Regions from separate parts of the Yokenella regensburgei genome, predicted to be linked through region 1. Evidence: predicted binding sites of a transcription regulator. Region 1 holds the regulator's gene; the other holds the start of a gene.

Region 1 (7,976 bases):
CTCAGGACTATCAGGGCCTGTGCAACCTGCGTTTCGATGACACCAACCCGGTGAAAGAAGATATCGAATACGTAGAGTCCATTCAGAACGACGTGCAATGGTTAGGTTTCCACTGGGCCGGGAAAGTTTGCTACTCGTCTGACTACTTCGACCAGCTGCATCAGTATGCGATTGAGCTTATCAACAAGGGCCTGGCCTACGTCGATGAACTCTCAGCAGAACAGATCCGCGAATACCGCGGTACCCTGACTCAGCCGGGTAAAAACAGCCCATATCGCGATCGCAGCGTGGAAGAGAACCTCGCGCTGTTCGAAAAAATGCGTGCCGGTGGTTTTGAAGAAGGCAAAGCCTGCCTGCGTGCCAAAATCGACATGGCATCACCGTTTATTGTGATGCGCGATCCGGTGCTGTACCGCATTAAGTTTGCCGATCACCACCAGACCGGCAGCAAGTGGTGCATCTACCCGATGTACGACTTCACCCACTGCATCAGCGATGCGCTGGAAGGCATTACCCATTCACTGTGTACCCTGGAGTTCCAGGATAACCGTCGTCTGTATGACTGGGTGCTGGACAACATTTCTATCCCGGTTCATCCGCGTCAGTACGAGTTCTCACGTCTGAATCTGGAATACACCGTGATGTCCAAGCGTAAGCTGAACCAGCTGGTCACCGAGAAGCACGTAGAGGGCTGGGACGATCCGCGTATGCCGACCATCTCTGGTCTGCGTCGTCGTGGCTATACCGCCGCATCTATCCGTGAGTTCTGCAAGCGCATTGGCGTGACCAAGCAGGACAACACCATTGAGATGGCGTCGCTGGAATCCTGCATTCGTGAAGATCTCAACGAAAACGCCCCGCGTGCGATGGCGGTTATCGATCCGGTTAAGCTGGTTATCGAGAACTACCCGCAGGGCGCGAGCGAAATGGTGACCATGGCCAACCATCCGAGCAAACCGGAGATGGGCAGCCGTGAAGTACCGTTCAGCGGTGAAATCTGGATCGACCGTGCTGACTTCCGCGAAGAAGCGAACAAGCAGTACAAGCGTCTGGTGCTGGGTAAAGAAGTTCGTCTGCGTAATGCTTACGTGATTAAAGCCGAGCGTGTAGAAAAAGACGCTGAAGGCAACATCACCACCATTTTCTGCAGCTACGACGCTGACACCCTGAGCAAAGATCCGGCTGATGGTCGTAAAGTGAAAGGCGTTATCCACTGGGTAAGCGCTGCACACGCGCTGCCGGTTGAGATTCGTCTGTACGATCGTCTGTTCAGCGTGCCGAACCCGGGTGCGGCGGAAGACTTCCTGTCGGTGATGAACCCGGAGTCTCTGGTTATCCGTCAGGGCTACGCGGAACCGGGCCTGAAAAACGCGCAGGCGGGTCAGGCTATCCAGTTTGAGCGTGAAGGTTACTTCTGCCTCGACAGCCGTCTTGCTACCGCAGACAAGCTGGTGTTTAACCGCACCGTCGGTCTGCGTGATACCTGGGCGAAAATCGGCGAATAATTGCCGTAGCCACAGGTCGTCAGCAAACAAAAGCGCCGTCAAGTACGGCGCTTTTTACATTTTCGCGATGCAAATTAATATCATCTTCGTATTTCTCCTCGCTGTAACAAAATCGATTCACCTCTATTACCGCTTCGTCTGAGGCGGCGTCAGCCGCGGTTTGGCAAAAACAACTCAATTTTTGGCTTTGTAACAAAACGCAATCAAATATGTGCGCCTTGTCATAATCTTGTGTTTTCGTGCGGAAAAAGGATTGATAATTCGCGTCGCGAAAAATAGTCTGTTCACAGTGACGCGGAAAAGTTCATTCTTCGTTACTCTTTTTAAAATTTTTATATTTTTCTCGCTGTCGGCCTTTGCCACGGCGTATTTAAAAGTCAAAGAGGATATACACATGCGTACGTTCAGTGGCAAACGTAGTACGCTGGCGCTGGCTATTGCAGGCGTCACCGCACTCACCGGCTGGGTTGCAGTTCCGCAGGCCCACGCCGCAGGCTTCATCGATGATTCAACGTTAACCGGCGGCATCTATTACTGGCAGCGTGAGCGTGACCGTAAAGATGTAACCGACGGCGACAAATATAAAACCAACCTTTCTCACTCTACCTGGAACGCCAACCTGGACTTCCAGTCCGGTTATGCGGCAGATATGTTCGGTATTGATATCGCGGCGTTTACCGCGATTGAAATGGCGGAATCAGCAGAAAGTGGACACCCGAACGAAATCGCTTTCTCCTCCAGCAACAAAGCTTACGACGAAGATTATTCTGGCGATAAGAGCGGTATCAGCCTGTATAAAGCGGCGGCCAAATTCAAATATGGCCCGACCTGGGCACGTGCTGGTTATATCCAGCCGACCGGACAAACCCTGTTAGCTCCACACTGGAGCTTCATGCCGGGTACCTATCAGGGGGCAGAGGCGGGCGCTAATTTTGATTACGGCGACAATGGTGCGCTGAGCTTCTCCTACATGTGGACCAACGAGTACAAGGCGCCATGGCACCTTGAGACCGACAATTTCTACCAGAACGATAAGAAAACCAAAGTCGACTACCTGCACTCCATCGGTGCTAAGTACGACTTTAAAAACAACCTGGTGCTGGAAGCCGCTTTCGGTCAGGCACAAGGTTTTGTCGATCAGTACTTTGCTAAAGCCAGCTACAAATTTGATGTTGCCGGTACCCCGCTTTCTACCAGCTACCAGTTCTACGGCGCGCGCGATAAAGTCGCTAACAACACTATCAACGACATCTATGACGGTACTGCCTGGCTGCAGGCGTTGACCTTCGGCTACAAAGTCGCTGACGTCGTTGACCTGCGTCTGGAAGGAACCTGGGTGAAGGCGGAAGGCCAGCAGGGCTACTTCCTGCAGCGCATGACTCCAACTTACGCTTCCTCTAACGGTCGTCTGGATATCTGGTGGGATAACCGCTCAGACTTCAACGCCAACGGTGAAAAAGCGGTGTTCTTCGGCGCCATGTATGACCTGAAGAACTGGGATATGCCGGGCTGGGCGGTAGGTGCGTCTTACGTCTATGCGTGGGATGCCAAGCCAGCGGACTGGTTTATCAACAGCGCCGGTCAGCGTGAAGATTACGCGTCTAACAAAATTAAAGAGTCGGCTTACAGCCTTGATGCGATGTACACCGTACAGGAAGGTCGTGCGAAAGGGACGCTGTTTAAACTGCACTTCACTCAGTACGACAACCACTCCGATATCCCAAGCTGGGGCGGCGGTTACGGCAACATCTTCCAGGATGAGCGCGACGTGAAGTTTATGGTCATCGCTCCGTTCACCATTTTCTGATGCAGGCAGGGGCGGGGAGACTCGCTCCTGACATAAGGACGACATGATGAAAAAACTCATTCTTATTGCTGTGATGGCCTCGGGTCTGGTTGCCTGTGCGCAACCGCCTGCACCTAAAGAAGACAGCAAGCTGAAAGAAGCTTATAGCGCCTGTATCAATACGGCGGAAGGTAATCCGGACAAAATTTCTGCCTGTCAAAGCGTGCTGGATGTGCTGAAAAAAGATAAGGCGCATGAGCAGTTTGCTAATCAGGAAACCGTGCGCACGCTGGACTATCAGCAGTGCATCCTGGCGACCCGTACCGGTAACGACCAGGCGGTTAAAGCGAAATGCGATCGCATCTGGCAGGAAATTCGCAGTAACAACAACTGATTCAGCCGTAGTTGCAACAAAAAAAGACCCGCATCGCGGGTCTTTTGCTTTTCAGTCGCTGAAATAAAAAAGCCAGCGGCGTCGCTGGCTTCAGGAGTGCTGAAGATTATTTCCCGTCGTGGGCATGATCATCTTCGCGGCAATCACCTTCCGCACAGTGACCGTACAGGTACAGGCTGTGATTGGTGAGGCGAATACCGTGTTTAGCGGCGATTTCACGTTGACGCGCTTCAATCGAATCATCACTGAATTCAATGACTTTCCCGCAGTCCAGGCAGATCAGGTGATCGTGATGGTGCTGCTGGGTCAGCTCGAATACGGATTTACCGCCTTCGAAATTATGGCGGGTAACAATGCCGGCGTCGTCAAACTGATTCAGAACGCGATAGACTGTTGCCAGTCCAATCTCTTCGCCCATGTCAATCAGACGTTTATATAAGTCTTCCGCACTGACATGGTGGTTGTCCGGGCCCTGCAGGACCTCCAGAATCTTTAACCGTGGAAGCGTGACTTTCAGGCCAGCCTTCTTTAATGCGGTATTATTGTCAGTCATGCGGAATCTGTCCTGTAGCTAAATATTCGGGTATAGAATTGTCATGGTTAAACACTAACTGCAAGTACCTGACATCGTATACTTTCAAAAACGAATGACTATCGGCAAAGCTGCCAATGTACCTCGTCAAATCAGAGGATATTGTACAGATAAGCGCTGAAAAGTTAAAAAAATGTAGCGATTAATTTGATTGCTTTTATCTATTAATGCGGCGCAACTTATCTGTTGCACCGCTTTCAAATCACGCGTTCTTGATAGCTTCGAGATTCAGCTCAGCGGCAACCTGGTTTACCCACTTCTCAACACGCTCAGCGGTCAGCTCAGGCTGACGGTCTTCATCGATAGCCAGACCCACGAAGTGATCGTCATCAGCCAGACCTTTGGATGCTTCAAAGTGGTAGCCCGCCGTTGGCCAGTGACCCACGATCGCCGCGCCGCGCGGTTCAATGATGTCGCGGATAGTTCCCAGCGCATCACAGAAGTATTCTGCGTAATCTTCCTGGTCGCCACAGCCAAACAGCGCCACCAGCTTACCGTTGAAGTCGACTTCTTCCAGCGTCGGGAAGAAATCATCCCAGTCACACTGTGCTTCACCGTAGTACCAGGTTGGAATGCCGAGCAGCAGGATATCGAAACCTTGCAGATCTTCTTTGCTGCTCTTGGCAATGTCATGCACTTCAGCGACGTCTTTGCCGAGCTGTTTTTGAATCATCTTTGCGATATTTTCGGTGTTACCAGTGTCGCTGCCGAAAAAGATGCCTACGATTGCCATGAGTAAAATAACCTCTTGAAACTTAATGATATGGTGGTGGCATATTGCCCACAGATAAGGCAATCATAGCAGAGAGGGGAAGTGCACGGAAACAGCAATAACGCTGGACTGCACTCTCTGCTACATGAAAGTGTGTTTTTTGTGAGACTTCAGACAATCTCCTGACGCAGCGCGGCAAGCTGGCTCAGCAGAATCTCTTCAATCAATTCACTGCGGCTCATATTGCGCACTTCTGCCAGTTCATTTAACGCGTCAACGGCGTCGGCGTTGAGTTTTAGCTCAACACGCTTCAGGCCGCGAACTTTATCGCGTTTGAGCTGATTGCGCTTGTTGATGCGTAATTGTTCATCACGCGAAAGCGGATTGGTTTTCGGTCTTCCCGGGCGACGCTCGTTTGCGAACAAATCTAATGTCGTACGGTCCGTTTGTTCTTTTGCCATGATTCAGAGTGACTTCGGGGAAACAAACAACCAGGCCATTGCCCGGATGGATAGCGCGCCATCATACATCAGCGAAACCCCCACGCCAACGACCGCGGGCATTCTGGCGCGCGGTCGCTGAGTTTTTAGTCAGTCAGGCCTCATCGAGGTAGCGGCGAATAGCTCGCAGCACGGCATCGGGCTTTTCTGCATGTACCCAATGACCGGCACCGGCGATAACGTGAGCACGCGCCTGTGGGAACTGCGCCAGTAGTTCACTTCGATATGCTTCAGTGACATACGGAGAATTGCCGCCAGGAATAAACAGGGCAGGCTTATCCCAGGCAGGCACCGTTTCCCAGCCAACAATATGCGGATACTGATCCCACAGTACAGGAACGTTGAAGCGCCATTCGCCATCGACGAATGACTTCAGCAGAAATTGAATGACGCCTTCTTCATTTAAATGCTCGCGCATCACGGCGGCAGCTTGTTGACGGCTGCTGGCACCCGCCTCGGTGACGGCGTTAATCGCGGCAAAAATTTCGTCGTGGCGACGAACGTGATAATCCACTGGGGCAATATCGATAGCCACCAGCTTTTCTACCCGCTCCGGGGCGAGTGCGGTGAGAGCCATTACCGCTTTGCCACCCATTGAATGGCCAATCACAATCGCTTTTTCTACCTGATGGTGATCGAGGGTATCCAGCAGGTCCTGCGCCATCGCCGGGTAGTTCATCTCCGCTGAACGAGGGGAGAGTCCGTGGTTACGCATGTCCACCTGAAGGACATCGTGCGTGCTGATAAGGTCACGCGCGAGAATGCCAAGGTTATCCAGGCTGCCGAATAAACCATGGACCAGCAGAATGGGAGAATTATTGTGCAGGTTTTGTGCAGTTTGCGCTCGGGTATTCAAAATCATAGTAAAGTTCTTTTTTTCGCTCTGTCGGGTTAGGGTATCATGGTGACCATTCTGCCGCCCGGCTGCAAGATTGGGGATTGTTCTTGATTTTGCCGCCATCCTGGTTTGACGCTATCCGCTGCTGGGTTTTAACCCTATAATCCCGGCAACTTATATTCAGAAAAGATATCGCACTGGATGAAGATGAAAACAATTGAAGTTGATGACGATCTCTATCGCTACATTGCCAGCCACACCCAGCACATTGGCGAGAGTGCGTCCGACATTTTACGGCGCATGCTGAAATTTTCCGCCGTAGCACAGCCTGCAGCACCGGTTGTTAAAGCCGCAGTGGCACCAGCGCCTGCTGCTGAGGTAAAACTGGCGACGGCGAAAGATAAGGTCCGCGCCATGCGCGAACTGCTGCTTTCCGATGAGTACGCCGAGCAGAAGAAAGCGGTTAACCGCTTTATGCTGGTGTTGTCCACCCTGTGGTCGCTGGATGCCAAATCTTTTGCTGAAGCCACTGAATCCCTGCACGGCCGCACCCGCGTTTACTTCGCGGCAGACGAGCAGACGCTGCTGAAAAACGGCAATCAGACCAAACCACGTCAGGTGCCAAATACGCCATACTGGGTTATTACTAACACCAATACCGGGCGTAAATGCAGCATGGTTGAGCACATCATGCAGACCATGCAGTTCCCGGCGGAACTGATTGAAAAGGTTTGCGGTACCATCTAACTCTTGCATTAAGAAGGACCAGGCAATGGCAATTCATAGCCGTGCAGGCCAGCCTGCACAACAGAGTGATTTGATTAACGTCGCCCAGCTTACCTCGCAGTACTACGTGCTGCAGCCGGACGTGGGCAATGCGGAACATGCGGTGAAGTTTGGTACTTCTGGCCACCGTGGTAGCGCAGGCCGCCATAGCTTTAACGAACAGCATATTCTGGCTATCGCCCAGGCTATTGCCGAAAACCGCGCAAAAAACGGTATCACCGGCCCATGCTTCGTGGGGAAAGACACCCACGCGCTGTCTGAACCGGCGTTCATTTCCGTACTGGAAGTGTTGGCTGCTAACGGCGTAGACGTCATTGTGCAGGAAAATAACGGTTTCACTCCGACGCCGGCTATTTCTCACTCAATCCTGGTCCATAACAAAAAAGGCGGGGCACTGGCGGATGGTATCGTCATTACTCCGTCGCACAACCCGCCGGAAGACGGTGGCATCAAGTACAATCCGCCTAACGGTGGCCCGGCTGATACCAACGTCACCAAAGTGGTGGAAGATCGTGCCAACGCGCTGCTGGCTGATGGCCTGAAAGGCGTGAAACGCATCAAGCTGGATGCGGCGTGGAAAAGCGGTCATGTGAAAGCACAGGATCTGGTACAACCGTTCGTTGAAGGGTTGGCCGACATTGTCGACATGGCGGCTATCCAGAAAGCAGGTTTGACCCTGGGTGTCGATCCGCTGGGCGGTTCCGGTATTGAATACTGGAAACGTATTGCAGAGCACTACAAGCTGAACCTGACTATCGTTAACGATCAGGTTGATCAGACATTCCGCTTTATGCACCTCGACAAAGACGGCGCAATCCGCATGGACTGCTCCTCTGAGTGTGCGATGGCGGGACTGCTGGCGC
Region 2 (7,976 bases), on a different contig from region 1:
CACGCGAGCATCAGCCGGGATCTGGTCGCGCAGTAAGGCGATGGCGCCTTTACCAAACAGAATACGGGTTGGGGTGTGGAGATTAAAATTGTTCATTGCTCGTGCCCTTATGGAGGGTGAATAAAAATGGCGGCGGGTGGCCTGCCTGATGTGGCACATTGTGGTCTTCTGGCCCGGAGCTCTCAATGCACATTCCTGCCGTTGTCTTGCCCATTTCTACAACGGGCTGGAGAAACAGCACTATTCTGCGCACAATAAGATTGTCGAAAACCGCGAGCGGAGAACCCTTTCATGAATCGTGAAGCCATCTGTCTGCAGCTAACAGAACAGATTAAGTCACTGATAAACAATCAACAGCGCCTGAGCGAGCTGCTGCCTGACGTGCGCCTGTTGTACGGCACTCAGCCGGGTACCCGCACGCCGGTGATGTACCAACCGGGCATCGTGTTTCTCTTTTCTGGCCACAAAGTCGGTTACATCAACGAGCGTTCTTTTCGCTACGACACCAACGAATATCTGCTGCTGACCGTACCGCTGCCGTTCGAATGTGAAACCTTTGCCACGCCGGAAGTCCCGCTGGCCGGGCTACGCCTGAATGTCGATATCCTGCAGTTACAGGAGCTGCTGATGGATATTGGTGAGGATGAACATTTTCGCCCTGCGGTGGCGGCAAGCGGCATTAATTCCGCCGTGTTGAATGAGGATATTCTCTGCGCCGCCGAGCGTTTGCTTGACGTGATGGACCGCCCGCTGGATGCCCGTATTCTCGGTAAGCAGATAATCCGCGAAATTCTCTATCACGTGCTCACCGGGCCGTGTGGCGGTGCGCTGCTGGCGCTCGTGAGCCGGCAGACTCATTTCAGCCTGATTAGCCGGGTGTTAAAACGCATTGAAAGTCAGTACACGGAAAACCTGAGCGTCGATCAGCTGGCGGCAGAGGCCAACATGAGCGTCTCGGCGTTTCATCATAACTTCAAGTCAGTGACCAGTACTTCACCGTTGCAGTACCTGAAAACCTACCGCCTGCATAAGGCCAGAATGATGATGGTGCACGACGGAATGAAAGCCAGCGCGGCGGCGATGCGCGTGGGCTATGAAAGTGCTTCGCAGTTTAGCCGCGAGTTTAAGCGTTACTTTGGCATTACACCGGGGGAAGATGCGGCCCGCATCCGGATGATGCAGGGGCTGTAGCCCTCTCCCGACGGGAGAGGGAGCTGAACTCAGGCGTTGCTGTACTTTTTCTTGAGCACCACCGCGATGGCGCCAAACAGCCCGGCAACCAGCAGGAACAGCGGCAGGATCATCAGGAAGGTCATCACCTGATCTTCATGGCGTTTGACGAAGGGGATCATACTGAGCGCGTAGCCGAGGCTGGTGACCACACCGACCCACAGCAGGGCGCTCAGCCAGTTAAAGAACTGGAAGCGGCGATTCGACAGTCCTGAAATCCCGGCCATGGTAGGCAGCAGGGTGCGAACAAATGCCAGAAAGCGACCGACCAGCAGGGCCAGCAGACCGTGGCGGTCGAACATGCAGGTGGCGCGTTGATGGTATTTCGTCGGCAGCTGCGCCAGCCAGCCTTTAACGGTTTTGGTGTTCCCGAGCCAGCGGCCCTGGATATAGCTCAGCCAGCAGCCGAGGCTGGCGGCGGTCGTCAGAATAATCAGCGTCGGGACAAAACCCATCACCCCTTTGGCAATCAGAGCCCCCGCCAGCAGCAGCAGGCTGTCGCCCGGCAGAAAGGAAGCCGGAAGCAGACCGTTCTCAAGGAACAGCGTCGCAAACATAACCAGATAAACAATACCAACGACGTGAGGATTCGCTAATGCAGCAAAGTCGTGCTGCCAGAGAGCGGCGACAATCTCTTGAATGACTACCATGGGTTTTCCTAAGGAACTACGCTTTTCGGAATATTGTACTCCTGAAATGCCCGGAACACCTTGATCCCGGGCGCACCGCCGACAGAATTTTCGTACAGTAGTGTCTGTAAATCTGTCCAGACCAGGCGGAACCTTAGCGAAACTTTACACGATGCGGGCAAACCCTGCCGCTAAATCGGCCAAAAGATCGTCAACGTTCTCTAAACCGATGTGAAGTCGGATCAGGGTGCCGCTGAAATCTACCTCACCATCGGGGCGGATCTCGGCGATATGCGCGGGCTGATTGGCCAGAATCAGTGACTCATAGCCGCCCCAGGAATAGGCCATGCTAAAAAGTTCGAAGTGGTCGAGATAGGCGGACAGCTCCTCGTCAGTCAGCTGCTTTTTGAGAACGAACGAGAACAAGCCGCTGCTACCGGTGAAATCGCGTTTCCAGAATTCATGTCCTTTACTGCCTGCAAGGGCGGGATGATTGACCCGCTCCACCTGGGGATGAGTGGAGAGCCATTCGGCAATTTTGACGCTGCTTTCATGATGCTGGCGAAGGCGGACGCCCAGGGTGCGCAGCCCGCGGCTGGTCATGTAGGCGGTATCGGCGTCCACCATTTGTCCCATCAGATAGGCATTTTCGCGCAGTTGATCCCAACAGCGGGCGTTGGCAACGGCGGTGCCAATCATGCCATCGGAGTGACCAATCAGGTACTTGGTCGCCGCCTGAATGGAGATATCGATGTCGAACTCCAGTGCTTTGAACAGCACGCCCGCGGCCCAGGTATTGTCGATCATGATAATGGCTTCAGGAGCGACGCGGCGAACCGCCTGCACGATAGCCGGAACGTCGTGCACTTCCATGGTGATGGAGCCTGGAGATTCAAGAAACACCACTTTGGTGTTGGGTTGAATCAGCGCGGCAATACCGTCGCCAATCATCGGGTCGAACCACCGGGTGGTGACACCGAGTTTTGCCAGAATTTTGCTGCAGAAGTCCTGGCTTGGCTCGTAGGCTGTGTTGGTCATCAACACCTCATCACCCTGTTCGACAAATGCCAGAATCGTATTGGCAACCGCTGCTGCTCCGCAGGGGAAGAGGGCGCAACCGGCCCCGCCTTCCAGCTCGCACATCGCGTCCTGTAATGAAAAGTGGGTGAGCGTACCGCGACGACCGTAAAACAGTTCACCTTTCGCGCGGTTGCGGGTCGCCTGTTTTTTAGCAGCTACCGTGTCAAACACCAGTGATGAAGCGCGCTGGATCACACTGTTTACCGCGCCATGGGTGTATTTTTTACTGCGCCCGGCGTTGACCAGTGCGGTATCAAGGTGTTTGTCAGCCATGAGGAATTCCTGTTTTTATACGTCTGGACGTCTAAACTAACATGTTTGTTCGTCACTGTACCTGCTGCGGGTGGATAAAGCAGAAAATTTTGTCAAAAATCCCGCGTGGCACTTTTTACTGCGTAAGCGCAAAGAATTGCGGTGGGATTTGCGTCAGTATGTAAATACTAATGAGAACCACTATCAATTCGACGTTAGTTTGATATGATTAGCGCAAAGTTTTGATGATTTAAATCCTGGAGATAAAGAGTGGGTAATAATTTGATGCAGGCGGATCTCTCCGTTTGGGGTATGTATCAACATGCCGACATCGTGGTTAAGGTCGTCATGATCGGTCTGTTACTGGCCTCGGTCGTCACCTGGGCTATCTTCTTCAGTAAAAGCATTGAACTGTTGTCCCACAAGCGCCGCCTCAAGCGCGAACAGCAGCAGCTGAGCGAAGCCCGTTCTCTCGATCAGGCGAGTGAAATGGCAGCCTCCTTCCATAATCAGAGCCTGAGTTCACAGTTGCTGAACGAAGCCCAGAACGAGCTGGAGCTCTCCGCAGGTTCGGAAGATAACGAAGGCATTAAAGAACGTACCGGTTTCCGCCTCGAGCGCCGCGTCGCCGCCGTCGGTCGCCATATGGGTCGTGGCAACGGCTACCTCGCCACCATCGGTGCGATTTCCCCGTTTGTCGGTCTGTTCGGTACCGTCTGGGGCATCATGAACAGCTTCATCGGTATCGCCCAGACGCAGACCACCAACCTCGCGGTGGTGGCTCCGGGTATCGCCGAAGCGCTGCTGGCAACCGCCATCGGCCTGTTTGCCGCCATCCCGGCGGTGGTTATCTATAACATCTTCGCCCGCATGATCGGCAGCTATAAAGCAACGCTCGGTGATGTGGCGGCTCAGGTCCTGCTGCTGCAAAGCCGTGACCTGGATTTGAACGCCAGCGGTGCTGCTCGTCCGGTTCGCACGGCTCAGAAATTACGGGTAGGTTAACGCGTTATGGCCATGCGTCTTAATGAAAATCTGGACGATAACGGTGAAATGCATGAAATCAACGTGACGCCGTTTATCGACGTCATGCTGGTGCTGCTGATTATCTTCATGGTGGCCGCTCCGCTTGCCACCGTAGACGTGAAAGTGAATCTGCCGGCGTCATCCAGCCAGCCGCAGCCACGTCCGGAAAAACCGGTTTATCTGTCGGTGAAGGCCGATAAATCGATGTTCCTCGGCAACGAGCAGGTCACGGATGCTGACATGATTAACGCGCTGAACGTGGTGACGGAAGGTAAGAAAGACACCACTATCTTCTTCCGTGCGGATAAAACCGTCGACTATGAAACGATGATGAAGGTGATGGATACGCTTCACCAGGCGGGCTATCTGAAGATTGGTCTGGTCGGTGAAGAGACCGTGAAGGCGAAGTAAGCTCTCATTCACATCATGAAAGGCTGGCCGGGTGCCAGCCTTTTTTATTTACCTGAGCTCGGCTTTTCAGTAAGCGCCACGATGTTGACGTTAGCGGTTCGCAGTTCGCCATCGGCGAGCTTGCGTGACAGACGCAGGGTCGCGGCCTCTCGTGCCACTATCTTCTGGTAGCTGGCTTCGATTTGCGCCCAGATTTTATCTTTCAGCTCTGGTTTGCGGCTGATGATTTCGTTGATCGTCGCGCCATAGATCTCTTCTTTCACCTGCCAGCCGTAGATTTCACGGCGGTGCTGCCATTTCATCTGCACCAGTGCCGCCGGAATAGACACCAGCGCCTGGGCGGTGCGTTCAATGGCTGCGTTCTTTTCATTAATCAACGCCGTCAGGTTCTTCTGCAACAGGATCTCATCGCGATTTATGTCGTCTAAAGTCAAATAGACGTTATTATCTTCAACATCCTTCATGTTTATTACTCATCTGCGATGTGATAAAAGATAGGCGTTGTTTTTTCACGGGTAATTAAATTAAGCCAAATTTTATTACCTGCCTCATTAATAAACTCTGTTTTTTCGCTAATAATTTGACTTAATTCCTGAGCGTCGAGTACACCCTGCGCCTGTAAATCATTCATGGCCCGGGCAAAGGCTTCAATTTTAATGACGCGGAACAGTCGTTCTTTTATATGGCGATCGCGTTCTTCCAGCAGCATATTGCGCGACTGCCCGTTGTGAGCCACCGTTGCCAGAATATCGTTCTCATAGCCGGCAAGCGTTCTTTTATTTTGAGTTTGGTTAGCATTTTTATCTGCTTCTCCGGATTCCTTTGCCGTTGCAGCAAGATGGAACCGTTCCGGAGTCAGCGTCTCAGGTATCATTGAGATAGTCCTTACGGATTTAATTCGTGCAGGAAGGAGGCGCGTTGACAATATCATGAGGCAATTTTAAAATCAAAAAAAATGGAGTGAACCATGAACAACGTTATTTATTTCGTGATAGCAATTTTATTGGTCACGGGCATCATTCTTTTATTGATGTCGGGCAGCAATAAAAAACAAACAATGGTGGAGGGTTTTCCCGAAGAACCACTAAATCCGCTGACTAAAGACGAAGGGGAAGATCATTTCTCGCTCCTGATGAATGCGATCACGCCGGTGTGGTACTGGCGCGTCAATCATGAGTATATCGATTTTCTCCACGCCACCGTCAAACGCATGAACATGGCGGAAATAAACACCACGCCGGGGTTATTTGCAGCGCAGCGTCGCTGCAGCGATCTCAACTCTGCCGTGTATAAATACTACGACAATATTAAGAAGCGCTGCCTGAACGGCGAAAAGGTCCCGCATACCGATCTCGATGTGCTCAACCTGCAGCAATGCTTCCGTGAGTTCAGCCTTGATGCGTGGCCTGCGCTGGTGGCGCTGGTCTGGCCGCAGTATCGTCGGCCCTATATCGATCCGCAGGAAGTGTAGCCCCCTCTCAACTCTGCACATCCACGCCGCTAAGCGCCTGCCTGCGGTGGTATGCTCTCTGATGAACAGACAGTAGAGAAGGGGGAGTGGATGGCGACTATCAAGGATGTGGCAATGCTGGCGGGGGTATCCACCGCCACGGTTTCTCGCGTCATGAACCAGACGGCGTGGGTGGAGCCGGTCACCCGCGAGCGCGTCGAGAAAGCGATGCGCGACCTCAACTACCGGCGTAACGCTGCGGCTATTGCGCTGGCAAAACGCAGCGGGGATATGCTTGGCCTGTTGACCGGTAATCTGGCTGACCCTTTCTTTGCGCATCTGGCGCGCGGCGTGGAGAGCGTTGCCCGCAAGCAGCAGTATCGTCTGATGGTGTGCAGCGGCGGACACGACGAGGCGATGGAAAAAGCCGGTCTCGATTTTCTGGTAAACCAGGGCTGCGAGGCCATTGTGGTTCACGCCAGCCGACTGTCAGAAAAAGAACTCCTGCGCTATGGTGCCCATTTTCCGGCGATGGTGATGGTGAATCGCTACATCGCCGGGATGGCGAACCGCTGTATCTGGCTGGAAAACCGCAGCGCCGCGCGGGAAGCCACCCTTCATCTGCTCGCACAGGGGCACCGCTGCATCGCCTGCGTGACCTCCGATCTCCCTATCATCGACCGTCAGGAGCGTCTTGAAGGCTACCGCCAGGCGATGGCGGAATATGGCATCACGCCGGATAAACGCTGGGTGATTAGCGTTCCCTTTAATGAAGAGGGGGGAGAGCGTGCGGCACACCTGCTGCTTAATAGCGGCATTCCCTTTACCGCCGCCGTGACCTTCAACGACGTAATGGCCGCCGGGATCATGCGCGTGCTGCACCAGCAGGGCATCGGCCTGCCGCAGCAGTTGTCGATTGTCGGGTTTGATGATGTGGTGCTGGCGCGTTACCTGCATCCGGCGCTGACCACCATGCATTATCCGGTGGAGCAAATGGCACGCTGTGCGGCACAGCTGGCGATCCAGCTCCAGGAGGGAGCGACCATTCCACCGAGCGCCAACAGCTTTACGGCGGAGCTGGTTATCCGCGACTCGGTTGCCCCTGTCTCTGCGTCCATCCACCGTCAAGCATCAAAACTGTGATCTGCTTCAGATTTGTAAATTCCATGTAATCGCTTACATGGCGGCACATTGTCGATCACAGTTGCTATCAGGCTATCAACCTACCCTTGAGCTACCTTACCGACTGGAGCTCCATTATGAGTGCATCAGAGAACAAGAAAAAAACGCTGTCATTTGGCCTGGCCCTGATCCCCATTATCGCCATGCTGCTGTTGCTGATTGTTGGCTACGGCGTCATGGGTTTACGCATTGAACCGCTGCTGCTGTGTTCTGCGGCGGTGGCAGCGGCCCTTGCCTGGTGGCAGGGATACTGCTGGGAAGACATTATCAACTCCGTGGTGGATAAGCTCGCGAAGGCGATGCCGGTTATCATGATTTTAATCTGCGTCGGCGGCCTGATTGGCACCTGGATGTTCAGCGGCACCATCCCCTACATGGTGTACTGGGGGCTGAAACTGATTAGCCCGGAATATATCCTGATTGCGGCATTCTTCCTGACGAGCGTCGTCTCCGTCTGTACCGGGACCTCCTGGGGTTCTGCCGGGACGGTGGGTGTGGCGCTGATGGGCGTGGCATCGGGTCTGGATGTCTCTCTTGCCGCAGCGGCGGGGGCGGTTGTTTCTGGTGCTTACTTCGGCGACAAAATTTCGCCGTTGTCCGATTCTACTAACTTCGCGGCGATCGTTGCCGACACCACGCTGTTTGAGCATATTCAACACCTGATGTGGACCACCATCCCGACCTTTATACTTGCCGCGGTGGTGTATCTGGTAGCA

What was found. Region 1 encodes Fur, which represses iron uptake genes when iron is present. Its sites were predicted from a motif close to ATAATAATGAGAACNACTATCAA; they were not measured.
Region 2: a site for Fur is predicted at 3,377-3,399, ahead of exbB (tol-pal system-associated acyl-CoA thioesterase). Genes of this name have one in related genera too.

What each region holds. Positions count from the first base shown of each region.
Region 1 covers NZ_RBIZ01000003.1:2,158,456-2,166,431, reverse strand. Annotated here, with positions in the region: gene glnS (glutamine--tRNA ligase) at 1-1,505, shown strand, start outside; gene chiP (chitoporin ChiP) at 1,900-3,312, shown strand; gene C7387_RS10585 (ChiQ/YbfN family lipoprotein) at 3,359-3,685, shown strand; gene fur (ferric iron uptake transcriptional regulator) at 3,792-4,238, opposite strand; gene fldA (flavodoxin FldA) at 4,480-5,010, opposite strand; gene ybfE (LexA regulated protein) at 5,160-5,450, opposite strand; gene ybfF (esterase) at 5,584-6,351, opposite strand; gene seqA (replication initiation negative regulator SeqA) at 6,535-7,074, shown strand; gene pgm (phosphoglucomutase (alpha-D-glucose-1,6-bisphosphate-dependent)) at 7,100-7,976, shown strand, end outside.
Region 2 covers NZ_RBIZ01000004.1:457,536-465,511, reverse strand. Annotated here, with positions in the region: gene yqhD (alcohol dehydrogenase) at 1-96, opposite strand, end outside; gene C7387_RS13650 (AraC family transcriptional regulator) at 292-1,191, shown strand; gene yghB (DedA family general envelope maintenance protein YghB) at 1,221-1,880, opposite strand; gene metC (cystathionine beta-lyase) at 2,025-3,212, opposite strand; gene exbB (tol-pal system-associated acyl-CoA thioesterase) at 3,462-4,196, shown strand; gene exbD (TonB system transport protein ExbD) at 4,203-4,628, shown strand; gene C7387_RS13625 (hypothetical protein) at 4,673-5,092, opposite strand; gene C7387_RS13620 (hypothetical protein) at 5,098-5,502, opposite strand; gene C7387_RS13615 (ESA_00282 family adhesion-associated protein) at 5,596-6,099, shown strand; gene C7387_RS13610 (LacI family DNA-binding transcriptional regulator) at 6,190-7,221, shown strand; gene nhaC (Na+/H+ antiporter NhaC) at 7,338-7,976, shown strand, end outside.